Regions from separate parts of the Romboutsia ilealis genome, predicted to be linked through region 1. Evidence: a T-box and tRNA genes for the amino acid it is inferred to sense, from the RefSeq annotation. Region 1 holds a T-box; the other holds one or more tRNA genes.
What was found. The T-box of region 1 lies ahead of alaS (alanine--tRNA ligase). A T-box ahead of a tRNA ligase gene usually reads a tRNA of that ligase, here a tRNA-Ala.
Positions count from the first base shown of each region.

Region 2: it has a tRNA-Ala gene. The T-box ahead of alaS (alanine--tRNA ligase) is inferred to sense a tRNA for this amino acid. The anticodon was not compared.

Region 1 is NZ_LN555523.1:1,819,086-1,827,445, forward strand. It holds gene CRIB_RS08550 (IreB family regulatory phosphoprotein) at 1-159, opposite strand, end outside; gene alaS (alanine--tRNA ligase) at 184-2,829, opposite strand; T-box leader at 3,011-3,232, opposite strand; gene mnmA (tRNA 2-thiouridine(34) synthase MnmA) at 3,350-4,426, opposite strand; gene nifU (Fe-S cluster assembly scaffold protein NifU) at 4,629-5,084, opposite strand; gene nifS (cysteine desulfurase NifS) at 5,132-6,316, opposite strand; gene CRIB_RS08575 (RrF2 family transcriptional regulator) at 6,334-6,783, opposite strand; gene tnpA (IS200/IS605 family transposase) at 7,287-7,760, opposite strand; gene CRIB_RS08585 (ROK family protein) at 7,986-8,360, opposite strand, start outside.
Region 2 is NZ_LN555523.1:2,570,159-2,578,518, reverse strand. It holds gene CRIB_RS12495 (hypothetical protein) at 1,714-1,917, opposite strand; partial or broken gene CRIB_RS12855 (IS3 family transposase) at 2,500-2,742, shown strand; rRNA gene rrf (5S ribosomal RNA) at 2,997-3,113, opposite strand; rRNA gene CRIB_RS12480 (23S ribosomal RNA) at 3,252-6,149, opposite strand; tRNA gene CRIB_RS12475 (tRNA-Ala) at 6,302-6,377, opposite strand; rRNA gene CRIB_RS12470 (16S ribosomal RNA) at 6,490-7,994, opposite strand; gene cwlD (N-acetylmuramoyl-L-alanine amidase CwlD) at 8,262-8,360, opposite strand, start outside.

The DNA.
Region 1 (8,360 bases):
ACTAGAGTCTCCTGAAAGAAGATATCCTATAATTTGATTTATCGGGTTATATCCTTTTTCTAATAGTGCCTCATTTACAAAATCTAGTGCTTGTGAAACACTCATTTTATCTTCTGATATTCCTTCAAATTTCATAGTGTAGTCTAAATCTTTATTCATTTTTAACCCCCCTTAAAATATGAGTTACTTAACTTGTGATTTTAAAACTTCACTTGCATGATTTAAAGCTTCATCAACCTTAGAAACATCTGGCGCACCAGCTTGAGCCATATTAGGTCTTCCTCCACCTTTTCCGCCAGCAACTTGTGCTATAGCTTTAACTATATTTCCACAGTGAACACCTTTATCTACTGCATCTTTAGTTGATGTAACAACAAGATTTAGCTTATCATCAACTATATTAGCAAGTACCACAACACCGCTTACTAATTTATCTCTTAAGTTATCTGCAACTTCTTTTAAAGTATTCATATCCATACCTTCAAATTTAGTAGTTATTAGATTAACTCCATTTACATCTACTTTAGAATCAAGTACTGAGTCTATTGCTTGTAAGCTCATCTTAGTTTTCATATCATGTAATTCTTTTGATAATGATTTATTTTCTTCTATTAGAGAAGTTACTTTTTGAGATAAACTATCTTCTTTAGTTTTTAAGTTTGAACATACATTAGATATTACTTCTTCTTTTTCTTTTAAGTAATTATAAACTGCTCTACCTGTTATAGCTTCTATTCTTCTAACACCTGCAGCTACTCCACCTTCAGATAATATTTTAAACATACCTATTTGAGAAGTATTAGTTAAGTGAGTACCTCCACAAAGTTCTATTGAATAGTCTCCCATAGAAACAACTCTTACTTCATCACCATATTTTTCACCGAATAAAGCCATCGCTCCTTTATTTTTTGCATCATTTATACTCATATTTTCACAAGTTATATTTAAAGATTCAAGTATTACATTATTCACTTTTTCTTCTATAACTTTTAATTCTTCCTTAGTTATAGCTTCAAAATGAGTTACGTCAAATCTTAATCTTTCTGAAGTAACAAGTGATCCTGCTTGGTTAACGTGATCTCCTAAAACTTCTTTTAATGCTTTATGAAGTAAGTGCGTAGCACTGTGGTTTCTAGCAGATGCCATTCTTATTTCTTTATCTACTATTGTAGATAATTTTTCTCCAGTATTTATCATACCACTTTTTACTAATCCTATATGCTTAATAGTATTGTTAGCACCTTTTTTAGTATCTATTACTTCAACTACTATATCTTCATTTTTATTTACTAAAAGTCCAGCATCCCCAGCTTGTCCCCCACCTTCTGGGTAGAATGTAGTTTGATCTAATACGACAACAACTTTATCTCCAGCTACAGCTGACTCTACTATTTCATTATCTTTAACTATAGCTTTTATTATTCCTGAATTTTCTAACTCATTATATCCTTCAAAAGTACTTGCTACTGAAGAGTCTAGTTTTGATAATGGATCTTCTTTCCAACTTTCTCCATCCATATTTCCTCTAGCGCTTCTAGCTCTTTCTCTTTGTTTATTCATTTCTTCGTTGAAAGCTTCTTCATCTATTGATAAATGCTCTTCCTCTAATATTTCTTTTGTTAAGTCTACTGGGAATCCATAAGTGTCATATAATTTAAATGCATTTTCTCCACTTAAAGTAGTTTCTCCATTTTTCTTTAACTGTGCTATATAAGAAGCTAATATTTCCATACCTTGCTCTATAGTTTCATTGAACTTTTCTTCTTCTATTCTTATAACTTTTTTGATATAGTTTTCTTTTTCTACTAATTCTGGATAAGCTTCTCCACTTACTTTTATAACTTCATCAACTAATTTATATAAGAAGTTTTCTTTTATTCCTAATAATTTACCATGACGTGCTGCTCTTCTTAATAATCTTCTAAGAACATATCCTCTACCTTCATTTGATGGTAATACTCCATCTGCAACTAAGAAACTTACAGCTCTTATATGGTCAGTTATTATTCTTATTGATACGTCAGTTTTTCCACCTTTTCCGTATTTAACACCAGCCATATTTTCAACAGTATTTAATATATGCTTTATAGTATCTACGTCAAATATTGTATCAACACCTTGCATTATACAAGCCATTCTTTCTAGACCCATTCCTGTATCTATATTTTTATGTTCTAATTGTCCGTAGTTACCTTCTTCATCTCTATCAAATTGAGTAAATACATGGTTCCAGAATTCTAAATATCTATCACAGTCACATCCTGGTTTACAGTCTGGATTATCACATCCATATTCTTCTCCTCTATCGAAGTATAATTCTGAACATGGTCCACAAGGCCCTATACCTATCTCCCAAAAGTTATCATCTTTTCCAAGTCTAACTATTCTCTCTTTTGGTATCTTTATTTGATTTTCCCATATTTCAAAAGCTTCATCATCTTCTTCATATACAGTTACCCATACTTTTTCTTGAGGTATATTTAAGTGTTGTGTAACAAACTCCCATCCCCAAGTTATAGACTGCTCTTTGAAGTAGTCTCCAAATGAAAAGTTACCTAACATTTCAAAGAAAGTACCATGTCTAGCAGTCTTTCCTACATTTTCTATATCTCCTGTTCTTATACACTTTTGGCAAGTCGTCATTCTAACGCTTGGTGGAACTTCTACACCTGCAAAGTAATTTTTAAGCGGAGCCATACCTGAGTTTATAAGTAATAAACTTTTATCATTGTGTGGTACTAAAGAAGCACTTTCTTTTAAGTAGTGATCCTTAGATTCAAAGAATTTTAAAAATTTACTTCTAATTTCATTTAATCCCATTTGTTGCATCTTAAATTTCCTCCTGTTTATATATATCTTTTGTTTTTAATTCTAAATTTACTTTTACTTTAACTATTCAGTAAATTAAACCATTTGTATAATAAAATACATAAGGCTCATTATTAAAATTTAGCAATTGGAATTTATAAATAAATTCTGTATAATAAAAAAACCCGCGCCTATAAAAACTTATAGGGGCGAGGATTATATTCGCGGTACCACCCTAATTATCACAATAAATTATGACATCTTCGGAAAACCTTAGCTATAACGGAACTACCGTCAATCCATACTATTACTTCAGAATTGATACTCAAAGACTGCTTCAACTATTCTATTCTAAGGGGCTTCCACCAATCCCCTCTCTCTGTAAGACATCAAATAGTTTACTATTTCTTATCTCTGTATTTAATAAATTTAATTTTATACTTATAATATAAACTTTAAATTATATTTTAACTATATATGTTATATTACTAAATTTTGTGTAATTAATCAATAGTATAAATTATATTGATTTTTAATTTTATTAGCAGATTATTCCTCCACCAACCACAACATCTCCATTATACATTACAACAGATTGACCTTTAGTTATCGCCCTTTGAGGTTCATCAAATACTAGTTTTATCTTATTATCATCTAATTTGTATAATGTAGCTGGAGATGGCTTAGCCGAATATCTTATTTTAGCTTCTACTCTAACCGGTTCTGTTATTTCATCAAATGCTATAAGATTAACATCTTTTGCTATAACAACTTTATTAAATAAATCCTCATTATCTCCTAATACTACAGTGTTTTTCTTAGCATTTATATCAACAACAAACATAGGTTTTCCAAAAGCTATACCTAAGCCTTTTCTTTGACCTATAGTATAGTTTACTATACCTTTATGTTTTCCTAAAACATTACCTTTAGTATCTACAAAATAGCCTTCTTCAATTCTTTTTTTAGAATGTTTTTTAACGTATCCAGCATAATCATTATCTTTTACAAAGCATATTTCTTGACTATCTGGCTTATTATGCACATCTATTCCTATTTCTTTTGCTATTTCTCTTACCCTTTCCTTTTCATAGTCACCTATAGGAAGTAATGTATGTTCTAACTGTTCTTGAGTTAAATTATATAGCGCATAAGTTTGATCTTTCTTATCTGTAACAGACTTTTTAAGCAGGTACCTTCCTGTTTTTTCATCCTTTTCTATTTTAGCATAATGCCCTGTAGCTACATAATCACATCCTATTTGGCGAGCTTTGTTAAAGAAGTCATCAAATTTTATATGCTTATTGCAAGCTATACAAGGATTTGGAGTTCTACCATTTAAATACTCATCTATAAATGGCTCTATTACTTTTTGTTTAAATACATCACTAAAATTTAATACATAAAAAGGTATACCTATTCTATCTGCAACTCTTCTTGCATCTTCAACAGCAGCTAATGAACAACATCCACCTTCGTTCTCTATAAGTTCATCATCATCATCTTGCCATAGCTTCATAGTAACCCCTATTACATCATATCCTTGCTCTTTTAAAAGATATGCTGCAACAGAACTATCTACTCCACCACTCATACCGATCATTACTCTTTTTTTCATTTCGTCACCTTCTCTTTGGAATTTGCTTATATCTTTTTTATTATATATATTTTATCTTATTTTTTAAAGACTAAACTTATTTATGTCTAACATCTATATATTAATTTAAAAATTATCATATCTTTTAAATTAATATATCCCTCTTAAGCAGTTACCTAAAAGGGATATTTATATACTATTTATTAAATTTCAGTTTTTAAAATTACATTTCCTCTTCTTCTATATCATGATGATGATCATGATCATCATCTATAACAACGCCATCTAATTCTGGTATGTGTATATTATTCTTTTTAGAGTAATCTATTAAAGCCGCTTTTATCGCTTGCTCAGCTAAAACTGAACAGTGCATTTTTACTGGTGGTAAACCATCTAAAGCTTCTGCAACTGCTTTGTTAGTTACAGCTAATGCTTCATGTATAGTTTTCCCTTTTACCATTTCAGTAGCCATTGATGAACTTGCTATAGCAGATCCACATCCAAAAGTTTTAAATTTAACATCATTTATAACTTGAGTTTCTGGATCTATATCAAGATATATTCTCATTATATCTCCACACTTAGCGTTTCCAACTTCACCTATACCACTTGCATTTTCTATTTCTCCAACATTTTTTGGATTCATGAAATGTTCCATTACTTTATCACTGTATTGCATATTCTTATCCTCCTTAATTCCTTAATTATATTATTAGCTCCGTGCTATTATTTTTGTTTTATTACAGCATCATATAAAGGAGACATCATTCTTAATCTCTCTATAACTGCTGGTAATTTTTCTATTATATAGTCTATATCATCTTCTGTTGTAAAATCACCTATTGAAAGTCTTAATGACCCATGTGCTATCTCATGAGGTAATCCTATAGCCATTAAAACATGTGATGGATCAAGTGATCCTGATGTACAAGCTGATCCACTTGATGCAGCAATACCTAACATATCTAACATCAATAATATTCCTTCCCCTTCTATAAATTCAAATGAGAAGTTAACATTTCCTGGTAATCTATCTTCTAAGCTACCATTTACTCTTGTGTAAGGTATCTTTTCAAGTATTCCATCTATTAATTTAGTTCTTAAAGATGTAAGTCTCTCAATATGCTCATCCATATTAGTTTTAGCAAGTTCTGCTGCTTTTCCATATCCAACTATAGATGGCATATTCTCAGTACCAGCTCTTCTTCTTCTTTCTTGCGCTCCACCATGAACGAAAGAATGAAGTTTTGTACCAGTTTTTATATATAAAGCACCTATTCCTTTAGGACCATATATCTTATGTGAAGACATACTCATTAAATCTACATTTAATTCTTTAACATCTATTGGCACATTACCTGCTGCTTGAACAGCATCCGTATGGAATAATACATTGTGCTTTTTAGCTATTTCACCAATTTCTTTTATTGGTTGTATTGTTCCTATTTCGTTATTTGCAAACATTATACTTATCAGTATAGTAGTATCTTTTATTGCTTTTTCAAGTTCATCTAATTTAACTCTACCTTCAGCATCAACATCTAAATAAGTTACTTCAAATCCATGATGTTTTTCTAAATATTCACATATATGAAGCACTCCATGATGCTCTATTTTAGATGTTATTATATGATTTCCTTTACTTCTATGCGCAAAAGCAACACCTTCTATCGCCCAGTTATCACTTTCTGTTCCACCAGCTGTAAAGTATATTTCATTAGGCTTTGCATTTATAAGATTAGCTACTTGCCCTCTAGCTTTATCTAAAGCAGTTTTTGCTTCTCTTCCGAATGTATGAAAACTAGATGCGTTTCCAAAGTTTTCTGTAAAATATGGCATCATTTCATCTAGAACTTCTTTTTTCACAGGAGTTGTCGCAGAATAATCCATATATAATCTTCTTTTTTCCATTTTCTTCGTCTCCCTATCTATTTTATAATTAAATTTGTTATATCATTATCTAATATATTTTTATTATGATCATCTATCATATCTTGAAGAGTTATAGAATTTATTACATCTTCTATACCCTTTTTCATTTTTTCCCATACAACTTTTGTTACGCATTTACCAGAATTTTCACATATATCTTCATCTAGCACACAATCTGATAGCGAAACAGGCCCTTCAAGTACTACTAATATATCACCTACCGTTATATCTTTAGGTTCTTTCGATAATAAATATCCGCCTTGAGATCCTCTAACACTTGTAACTAAACCAGATTTTTTTAGAGATGAAAATATTTGTTCTAAATATTGTTCTGATATATTTTGCTTACTAGCTATATTTTTTAGGGGGATAGGACTATTACCCTGATTTAATGATAATTGAAACATCGCTTTAAGTCCATATCTACCCTTTGTGGATAATTTCATATTCATCACCCTTTACACCGAATTATAATCCGTACTATTTTACTAGGTATTATCTTCAACATAATTTTATTATACCCTAGTAAATTTGTCAAGATTGAATTCATAGGTCTTTACTAGGAATTTAATATATTATATATATACCATATTAGATGATTTTTAATCTTAATTTTTATATTTTCTATTATTTTATATTAACCACATTGTAAATTTAATGAATCTATTTATAAACATGTATAAGTATTCCCTTCATTTAATTAATAAATACAAAAGTTTCTATTTTATATTTTTATAAATGTAATTACATTTTATTTCGTAACGCTTATTAGTGATATGACTCATTGTGAAATAATTTTATTATTTAAATTTGATTATTAAATCGAATCAGAACCACCCGTAAAACGGGTGGTTTGCTCTACGCCTATAAGGCTTTGTTTCTGGCTGTGCTGCTCGCACACTGAACGGTTTGCCAACCGCATACTATTACTAACTGCACCTAAAGGTGCTTATTTTTTTGCTTTATTTACTGGCTCACCCGTAAACGGGTCAATATATTCCTTTAAACTCATTTGTTCATGAATTATATCCTCTTGTATTTGATTTTTTATATATTCTTCAATTGCCTTTTTATTTCTTCCAACTGTATCAACATAATACCCTTTACACCAAAACTGTCTATTTCCATATTTATACTTTAAATTTGCATGTCTATCAAATATCATCAGTGAACTTTTTCCTTTCAGATAACCCATAAATTGAGATACACTAAGTTTTGGTGGTATACTTACAAGCATGTGTATATGATCTTTACATGCATTTGCTTCAATTATCTCAACACCTTTATGATCACAAAGTTTTCTTAATATAACACCAATATCAGACTTTATTTTTCCATAAATAATCTGCCTTCTATACTTTGGTGCAAAAACTATATGATATTTACAATTCCATTTGCTATGTGCTAAACTATTATTGTCCATTATCGGACACACCTCCTTAAATTTTATAGTTTTGGTCGGCAAACCTACTATAATTTTATGGAGGTTTTTTTATTTCTACTCATAGCTAAAAGCTTTTTAGAACCACAGGTATAACCTGTGGTATTCCTAATACAAAAATAGATAGTAATATCTTTAAAGATACTATTATCTATGTTTTTAAAGTTTATCAGTATGTAGATTTTTCAATTTTAGTATTTTTAGAATTTACAAAGCGGATGCACCTATTATACCTGCATCATTTTTAAATTTTGCTATAACAATATCTCCAATTTTTGTCTGTTTAAGAGGAAGATGCTTTTTTACTTCTTCTGATAAACCATCTAAAATTATATCACTAGCATTAGAAACTCCACCGCCTACTGATATAACTGCTGGATCTATAAAATTAACTATATTTCCTATTCCCATAGCTAAATATTTTTTAAATCTATTTATAATTTCAACTGCTACTTGGTCATTTTCTTTATATGCATCAAATACCATCTTAGCAGTTATATTTTCTAAAGTATTTTTGCACATATCTCTTATTATAGTATTTCTACCTTCTTGTAATAATTTCTGTGCATATTTTATTATAGC
Region 2 (8,360 bases), 750 kb from region 1:
CTATCTTTTATATTCAGCTATTTTATTATTTGTTTTATTTCATTAAACAACATATTATATAACCCTATATGATCTAAAAATACATTATTCATATTATAATAATCTTACTCAAACTTAAAAATTGTATATACATATACTTATCAATCATACTTAAACGTTTAATCTAAAACAATTACTTTTTAGCTATCTTACTTTACATGAGATTCTTTACATATATTCATCATTCAAAAATCTTATGCTACTTCAAACTATTTTGTACATCTATTTATTCCTTGGTTTTAATAGTATCTGAATCTTGATCTGATATACTTTTACCATCTATGAACTTACCACCAAGTACAACAACTATTCATTTTAATAAATTTAAACTTTCAAGTAAAATAGATTTTCTTTATTTAAAAGTTATTCAAATGTAACCCATTTATATTACCATACATCAAATTTATATTTCCTTGTGTACTTCGTAATAGTCTCTAATTCCTCTAATTATAAAAATGACTCTCCTTCAAATAAAATAATGCCCCTTTATAATTTCAAATGTTTTATTTTATCTATATACTCAATAGTATCTACTTCATATCCACCATATAAATTGTGTGTGTATTATCGCATATTATACAATTATATATACCTTCTTATATCCATATAGCGTCTCTTAATCTAGTTACATTTACTACACTATCAAATGTTATATCTAATAATAATATATTGTTTATAAAACCCTCCTCTTTATTTAATTTATCCTATCTAAAACTCTTACTTGCTTTACATCATTAAATCTATCTATAATTACAACTGGGTATTCTGTTATTCTTCTAATTCTTTTAAACCTTATTGAACTTCAATCTTCATTTTTGCTACAACTAAGTCAAATTGTTCCTCGTATAACATCCAAAACACACATATAATATTCTTTGTCCGTGATACCTTTAATTCCCCATACAATAGCTTGTATACAAGTAAACCTTCCTAAAGCACCTTCAGCTTAAATAACCATTAAATAGAATTTAGATCATACTCATTACTTATATACTTTATCTCATATGAGATATTATCTTTACTCCTCGCTTCTATGCTTCTTCACTTTCTTCATGATATTATCTAATTTATTTGACACTTTCAATATTCATTTCTCCATTAAGAGACTACTATTTTTAACCTTTTTACTTTCTTAAAGTTCCATAACCTCTAGGAAGAGTTCTATAAACAAGCCTATCTTTTTATCTAACTCCTTAAATAAATATTCAAAATCCGTATTTTCTTAATTTATTGCTCTATATTTTATTCCTAATCTAGATAAATTAGTTGTCATGAATGGTAAGTTACCCCTTCAACTAACTATTTCTTCACTGCATATATTTCTTGTTACCTTAGTTCCACATCCTATATATATTATCTCTATATCCCATCTTTATGGTATTTATCATTAAATATATCATTTAAAAATTTATAGTTAAAAAATAATCTTTTAATCGAAACTTTATATAATAATTTAAATAAATTATAATTACAATGTTCTTAATTTAAATTTATTCCCATTTATATTTTAAATATAAATTTCTCTCAATTATCTAATTCTTTTTTATGTTAAAAATAAGTTCTCACTTACCATTCTTCCTTATTTGCTAGTATCTATTCCAAAATTTATGCGTAAAAAAGGTATCTAAATTCCTGTTCTAAAATAGCTTGTGTTTAAGTTATGTATAAATACCTTTATTGCTTGATTGTTTTCTGATTTCCTATTTTATATACTTTTTCAAATGCAAAGTGCTGTATTATATTTATTTTATTGTCATTTAAATTGATTTTTTGTCTTACACTTATTCTCTTTTTTACCAAATACACTTTATTTTCACTAAATTTAATCTTATTTTTAGTTCTTCTTCTAATTAAAAAACTATTTATTTTATATATCATTTTTAATCTGTTATTTATATTGTCTATATAAAGCTTTTTAGATGTTTTATATTCTCCCTCATCCAAATTATATTAAAAGAATAGTATACTTTAAAATAGATACTCTATAGTGGATACGAGAAAAAGCGTGTCTATCTATATAGGTTTTTTTTGTATAAAATATTAAATAAAGAGTGATCATAAGATGAGTAAAAAATATTTACATAATTAGAAATACAAGATTTATCTAAAAATAAATATATAAAAACCTAACTTCTAAAGGTATAATCTATACTAATAAATTTAAATTACAGTTTATTGTTGAATATGAAAATATAAAAACTTTAAGAAAAATTTCTGAAAATGAAGGATTTGATCTTGACATAATTAAAATTAAGCACATAGATTTAGCTAGTTTAAGATTAAGAACAGCATATAAGAATAAAGTAGCTTTAGGTTTAGAAGATACTAGAACGTTAAATTCAGGAAGATCACTTAGTAGGGACTTGGCTATTGAAGAAACTCCTGCTAATAAATATGAAGAAATAGAGCATCTTAAAGCAGAACTTGAATTAGTAAAAAAGCTTGAGCTGCAATATAGTATCCATGTATCGTAAAGGAAACTATTTAAATAATACTCCTCAAGAATCATTCTTTGGACATATGAAAAACGAAATTGATTACAAAAACTATAGAACAATAGAAAAACTAAAAATATTAATAGATAATTATATGGATTATTACACTAATGAACGTTATCAGTGGAATCTAAAAAAGTTTACTCCTGTACAATACAGAAATAAGCTTTTAATAACCTTTTTTCTAATATCCTTAACAAAGAGTTAATTTTACTTTCAACCATCATATTGATCTTTCTGATTATTATATATATCTATTGATGCTAACACAACGTAACTTATAATGTCCTTTGGTTATCTTAAAATCCATATTAATATAAAAAGTAACTTTTAAATAATTTATAATTAATATAAAAGCCGCTGATATAAATTATATCAGCGGCATAAACTAAATTTAATTACAATTGTGTTTTAGGATTTATAATATCTTGAATTTATGTCTATAGACAATAAAAAAAGATTACGTGGCTACGTGCTACTCTCCCAGGCGGTCGCCCACCAAGTACCATTGCCGCTAAAGAGCTTAACTTCTGTGTTCGGTATGGGAACAGGTGTATCCTCTTTGCTATAATAACCACATAATCTTTAATTTAGAGTTAATACTCTGAAAACTGCATATCATTTACATATTAATCATTTTATTTTAGCAACCGAAATCTTCCTTATTAATATTTTAATAATGATTTGGTTGGCGATATAAACCTTTAGGTTTATTTCTTGGTCAAGTCCTCGACCTATTAGTATCGATAAGCTAAATACATTACTGCACTTACACCTTCGACCTATCAACCAGGTAGTCTTTCTGGGGTCTTACCCTTACGGTGGGAAATCTTATCTTGAAGTTGGCTTCGCGCTTAGATGCTTTCAGCGCTTATCCATTCCGTACATAGCTACCCAGCCATGCCCTTGGCAGAACAACTGGTACACCAGAGGTACGTCCATCCCGGTCCTCTCGTACTAAGGACAGGTCTTCTCAAATTTCCTACGCCTGCGACGGATAGGGACCGAACTGTCTCACGACGTTCTGAACCCAGCTCGCGTACCACTTTAATGGGCGAACAGCCCAACCCTTGGGACCTACTACAGCCCCAGGATGTGATGAGCCGACATCGAGGTGCCAAACCTCCCCGTCGATGTGGACTCTTGGGGGAGATAAGCCTGTTATCCCCAGGGTAGCTTTTATCCGTTGAGCGATGGCCCTTCCATGCGGTACCACCGGATCACTAAGTCCGACTTTCGTCCTTGCTCGACCTGTATGTCTTGCAATCAAGCTTCCTTTTGCCTTTACACTCTTCGCACGATTTCCGACCGTGCTGAGGAAACCTTTGAGCGCCTCCGTTACTTTTTAGGAGGCGACCGCCCCAGTCAAACTGCCCACCTGACGGTGTTCCAAGACCTGATTCAAGGCCTATGGTTAGGATCCCAGTACTACAAGGGTGGTATCCCAAGGTTGACTCCACACAGACTGGCGTCCATGCTTCTTAGTCTCCCACCTATCCTGTACATGTAGTACCAAGACCCAACGTCAAGCTACAGTAAAGCTCCATGGGGTCTTTCCGTCCTGTCGCAGGTACCCGGCATCTTCACCGGGATTACAATTTCACCGAGTCTATTGTTGAGACAGTGCCCAAATCGTTACGCCTTTCGTGCGGGTCGGAACTTACCCGACAAGGAATTTCGCTACCTTAGGACCGTTATAGTTACGGCCGCCGTTTACTGGGGCTTAAGTTCACTGCTTCGATTGCTCTAACAGATCCCCTTAACCTTCCAGCACCGGGCAGGCGTCAGCTCCTATACATCGTCTTGCGACTTAGCAGAAACCTGTGTTTTTGGTAAACAGTCGCTTGGGCCTATTCTCTGCGGCCTGTCATAGACAGGCACCCCTTCTCCCTAAGTTACGGGGTCATTTTGCCGAGTTCCTTAACAATAGTTCTCTCGCTGGCCTTAGGATACTCTCCTCACCCACCTGTGTCGGTTTACGGTACGGGCGCCTTTAAACTCGATAGAAGCTTTTCTTGACAGTGTGAAATCAGCTACTTCGCCCCGAAGGGCTTCCCCATCACATCCTAGCATTGTCTAAACGGATTTGCCTATTTAGACTGCCTCAATGCTTAGCCGTACATAACCAACAGTACGGTTAGCTTATCCTACTGTGTCACTCCATCTCTCAAACGCTTATTGGCGGTACAGGAATATCAACCTGTTGTCCATCACCTACGCCTTTCGGCCTCGGCTTAGGTCCCGACTAACCCAGGGCGGACGAACCTTCCCCTGGAAACCTTGGGTTTACGGCCCGTGGGATTCTCACCCACGTCTCGCTACTCATGCCAACATTCTCACTCGTATACTGTCCACATGTCCTTACGGTCATGCTTCAGCCTGCATACGAAGCTCCCCTACCCATCATAATTGATGCCGTAGCTTCGGTAGTACGTTTTAGCCCCGGAAATTTTCGGCGCAGGATCACTCGACCAGTGAGCTATTACGCACTCTTTAAATGAGTGGCTGCTTCTAAGCCAACATCCTGGTTGTCTGTGCAATCCCACATCCTTTACCACTTAACGTACATTTAGGGACCTTAGCTGACGATCTGGGCTGTTGCCCTTTTGACTATGAATCTTATCACCCACAGTCTGACTCCCAAGTAAAAGAAAACGGCATTCGGAGTTTGATAGTCTTCGGTAAGTGCAATACCCCCTAGGACATTCAGTGCTCTACCTCCGTTTCTCTACGCTTGAGGCTAGCCCTAAAGCTATTTCGGGGAGAACCAGCTATCTCCGGGCTCGATTGGAATTTCACCGCTATCCACAAGTCATCCCCGAGCTTTTCAACGCTCGTGGGTTCGGTCCTCCACGAAATTTTACTTTCGCTTCAACCTGCTCATGGATAGGTCGCCCGGTTTCGGGTCTACGCCAAGTAACTTGATCGCCCATTTAAGACTCGCTTTCGCTACGGCTCCACACCTTAAGTGCTTAACCTTGCTACTTAACGTAACTCGTTGGCCCGTTCTACAAAAAGTACGCGGTCACACAAGTAATGTGCTCCCACAGCTTGTAAGTGCAGGGTTTCAGGTTCTATTTCACTCCCCTCCCGGGGTTCTTTTCACCTTTCCCTCACGGTACTATGCGCTATCGGTCACTAGGTAGTATTTAGGCTTGGAGGATGGTCCCTCCTGCTTCCCACAGGGTTTCACGTGTCCCGTGGTACTCTGGATCATACTAGTAGCTTTCTCGTTTCAACTACAGGGCTATTACCTTCTATGGCGGAGCTTTCCAACTCTCTTCATTTACGATATTGCATCCATGTTGTATGTCCGCAACCCCAACGAAGTAAACTTCATTGGTTTGGCCTGTTCCGCTTTCGCTCGCCGCTACTTACAGAATCGAATTTCTTTCTCTTCCTCCGGGTACTTAGATGTTTCAGTTCCCCGGGTTCCCCTCGCTAAGCTATGTATTCACTTAACGATACTTAGACATTACTCTAAGTGAGTTTCCTCATTCGGAAATCTTCGGATCAAAGTTTACGTGCAACTCCCCGAAGCTTATCGCAGCTTATCACGTCCTTCATCGGCTCCTAGTGCCAAGGCATCCGCCCTGCACCCTTAATAACTTGACCAGTTATTAAAAAGTTATCGCTACTGAACAAACTTCGTATTCACTCAGTTTATTCCAGTGCTTAAAAGTGTAATTTTAAAGACTTTTCTTGTCTATATATGTTTAAAATGATGTCATATCACTAAATGTTATGCAGTTTTCAAAGTACAAACATGGTGGAGATGAGGAGGATCGAACTCCTGACCCCTTGCGTGCAAGGCAAGTGCTCTCCCAGCTGAGCTACACCCCCGTATTTATTTTTACAACGATATATATTTTATAGTATATGTCGAAGATTGTCAATAGAGTTTTTAATTTTTATTAAGAACCCTCAAAATTAAACAGTAGGTAATTCTCCTTAGAAAGGAGGTGATCCAGCCGCACCTTCCGATACGGCTACCTTGTTACGACTTCACCCCAGTTATTGATTTCACCTTCGACACTCGCTTCCCAAATGGGTTAGCTAAGTGGCTTCGGGCGCCCCCAACTTCCGTGGTGTGACGGGCGGTGTGTACAAGACCCGGGAACGCATTCACCGCAGCATTCTGATCTGCGATTACTAGTAACTCCAGCTTCATGTAGGCGAGTTTCAGCCTACAATCCGAACTGAGAATGGCTTTAAGGGATTAGCTCCGCCTCACGACTTGGCTGCCCTCTGTACCACCCATTGTAGCACGTGTGTAGCCCTAAGCATAAGGGGCATGATGATTTGACGTCATCCCCACCTTCCTCCAGGTTATCCCTGGCAGTCCCTCTAGAGTGCCCAACTTAATGCTGGCAACTAAAGGCAAGGGTTGCGCTCGTTGCGGGACTTAACCCAACATCTCACGACACGAGCTGACGACAACCATGCACCACCTGTCACTTCTGTCCCCGAAGGGAAAGATGCGATTAGGCATCGGTCAAAAGGATGTCAAGCTTAGGTAAGGTTCTTCGCGTTGCTTCGAATTAAACCACATGCTCCGCTACTTGTGCGGGTCCCCGTCAATTCCTTTGAGTTTCACTCTTGCGAGCGTACTTCCCAGGCGGAGTACTTAATGCGTTAGCTGCGCCACCGAAGGGGGTAACCTCCGACAGCTAGTACTCATCGTTTACGGCGTGGACTACCAGGGTATCTAATCCTGTTTGCTCCCCACGCTTTCGTGCCTCAGTGTCAGTTACAGTCCAGAGAGCCGCCTTCGCAACTGGTGTTCCTCCTAATATCTACGCATTTCACCGCTACACTAGGAATTCCACTCTCCTCTCCTGCACTCAAGTTTCCCAGTTTCAAAGGCTTACTACGGTTGAGCCGTAGCCTTTCACCTCTGACTTAAGAAACCACCTACGCACCCTTTACGCCCAGTAATTCCGGATAACGCTAGCCCCCTACGTATTACCGCGGCTGCTGGCACGTAGTTAGCCGGGGCTTCCTCCTCAAGTACCGTCATTATCTTCCTTGAGGACAGAGCTTTACGACCCGAAGGCCTTCATCGCTCACGCGGCGTTGCTGCATCAGGCTTTCGCCCATTGTGCAATATTCCCCACTGCTGCCTCCCGTAGGAGTTTGGACCGTGTCTCAGTTCCAATGTGGCCGATCACCCTCTCAGGTCGGCTACTGATCGTCGCCTTGGTAAGCCGTTACCTTACCAACTAGCTAATCAGACGCGGGTCCATCCTGTACCGCAAAAGCTTTGATACTTCTACCATGCGATAAAAGTATTTTATCTCGTATTAGCATACCTTTCGGTATGTTATCCGTGTGTACAGGGCAGGTTACCCACGCGTTACTCACCCGTCCGCCGCTATTTACCGAAGTAAATCGCTCGACTTGCATGTGTTAGGCACGCCGCCAGCGTTCATCCTGAGCCAGGATCAAACTCTCAAATAAAAGTTGTTACCTGCTCAGACTAATCATTTTCTGAATATCTGGCTTGGTTTGTTTAGTTTCAATTCTATAAATTAACCTACTGTTTAATTTTCAACGTTCTTTTTTTATTTTGCCCTTTTCTTAAGGACAAGTATAACTATACCATCTTATTTTTATACCGTCAATACTTTTTTTAATTTTTTTCTTATTTTATTATAAAAAAATAAATTAAGCTATATCTAACTCTACTAGACATAGCTTATTATATCACAATTATGTTTTTTTATACTACTTTGTAGTGAAATAATTTTGAATTCCTGCATATATAGCCCATGCGATTTTTTCTTGATATTTTTCATCAGTCAACAACTTAGCTTCTTTATCATT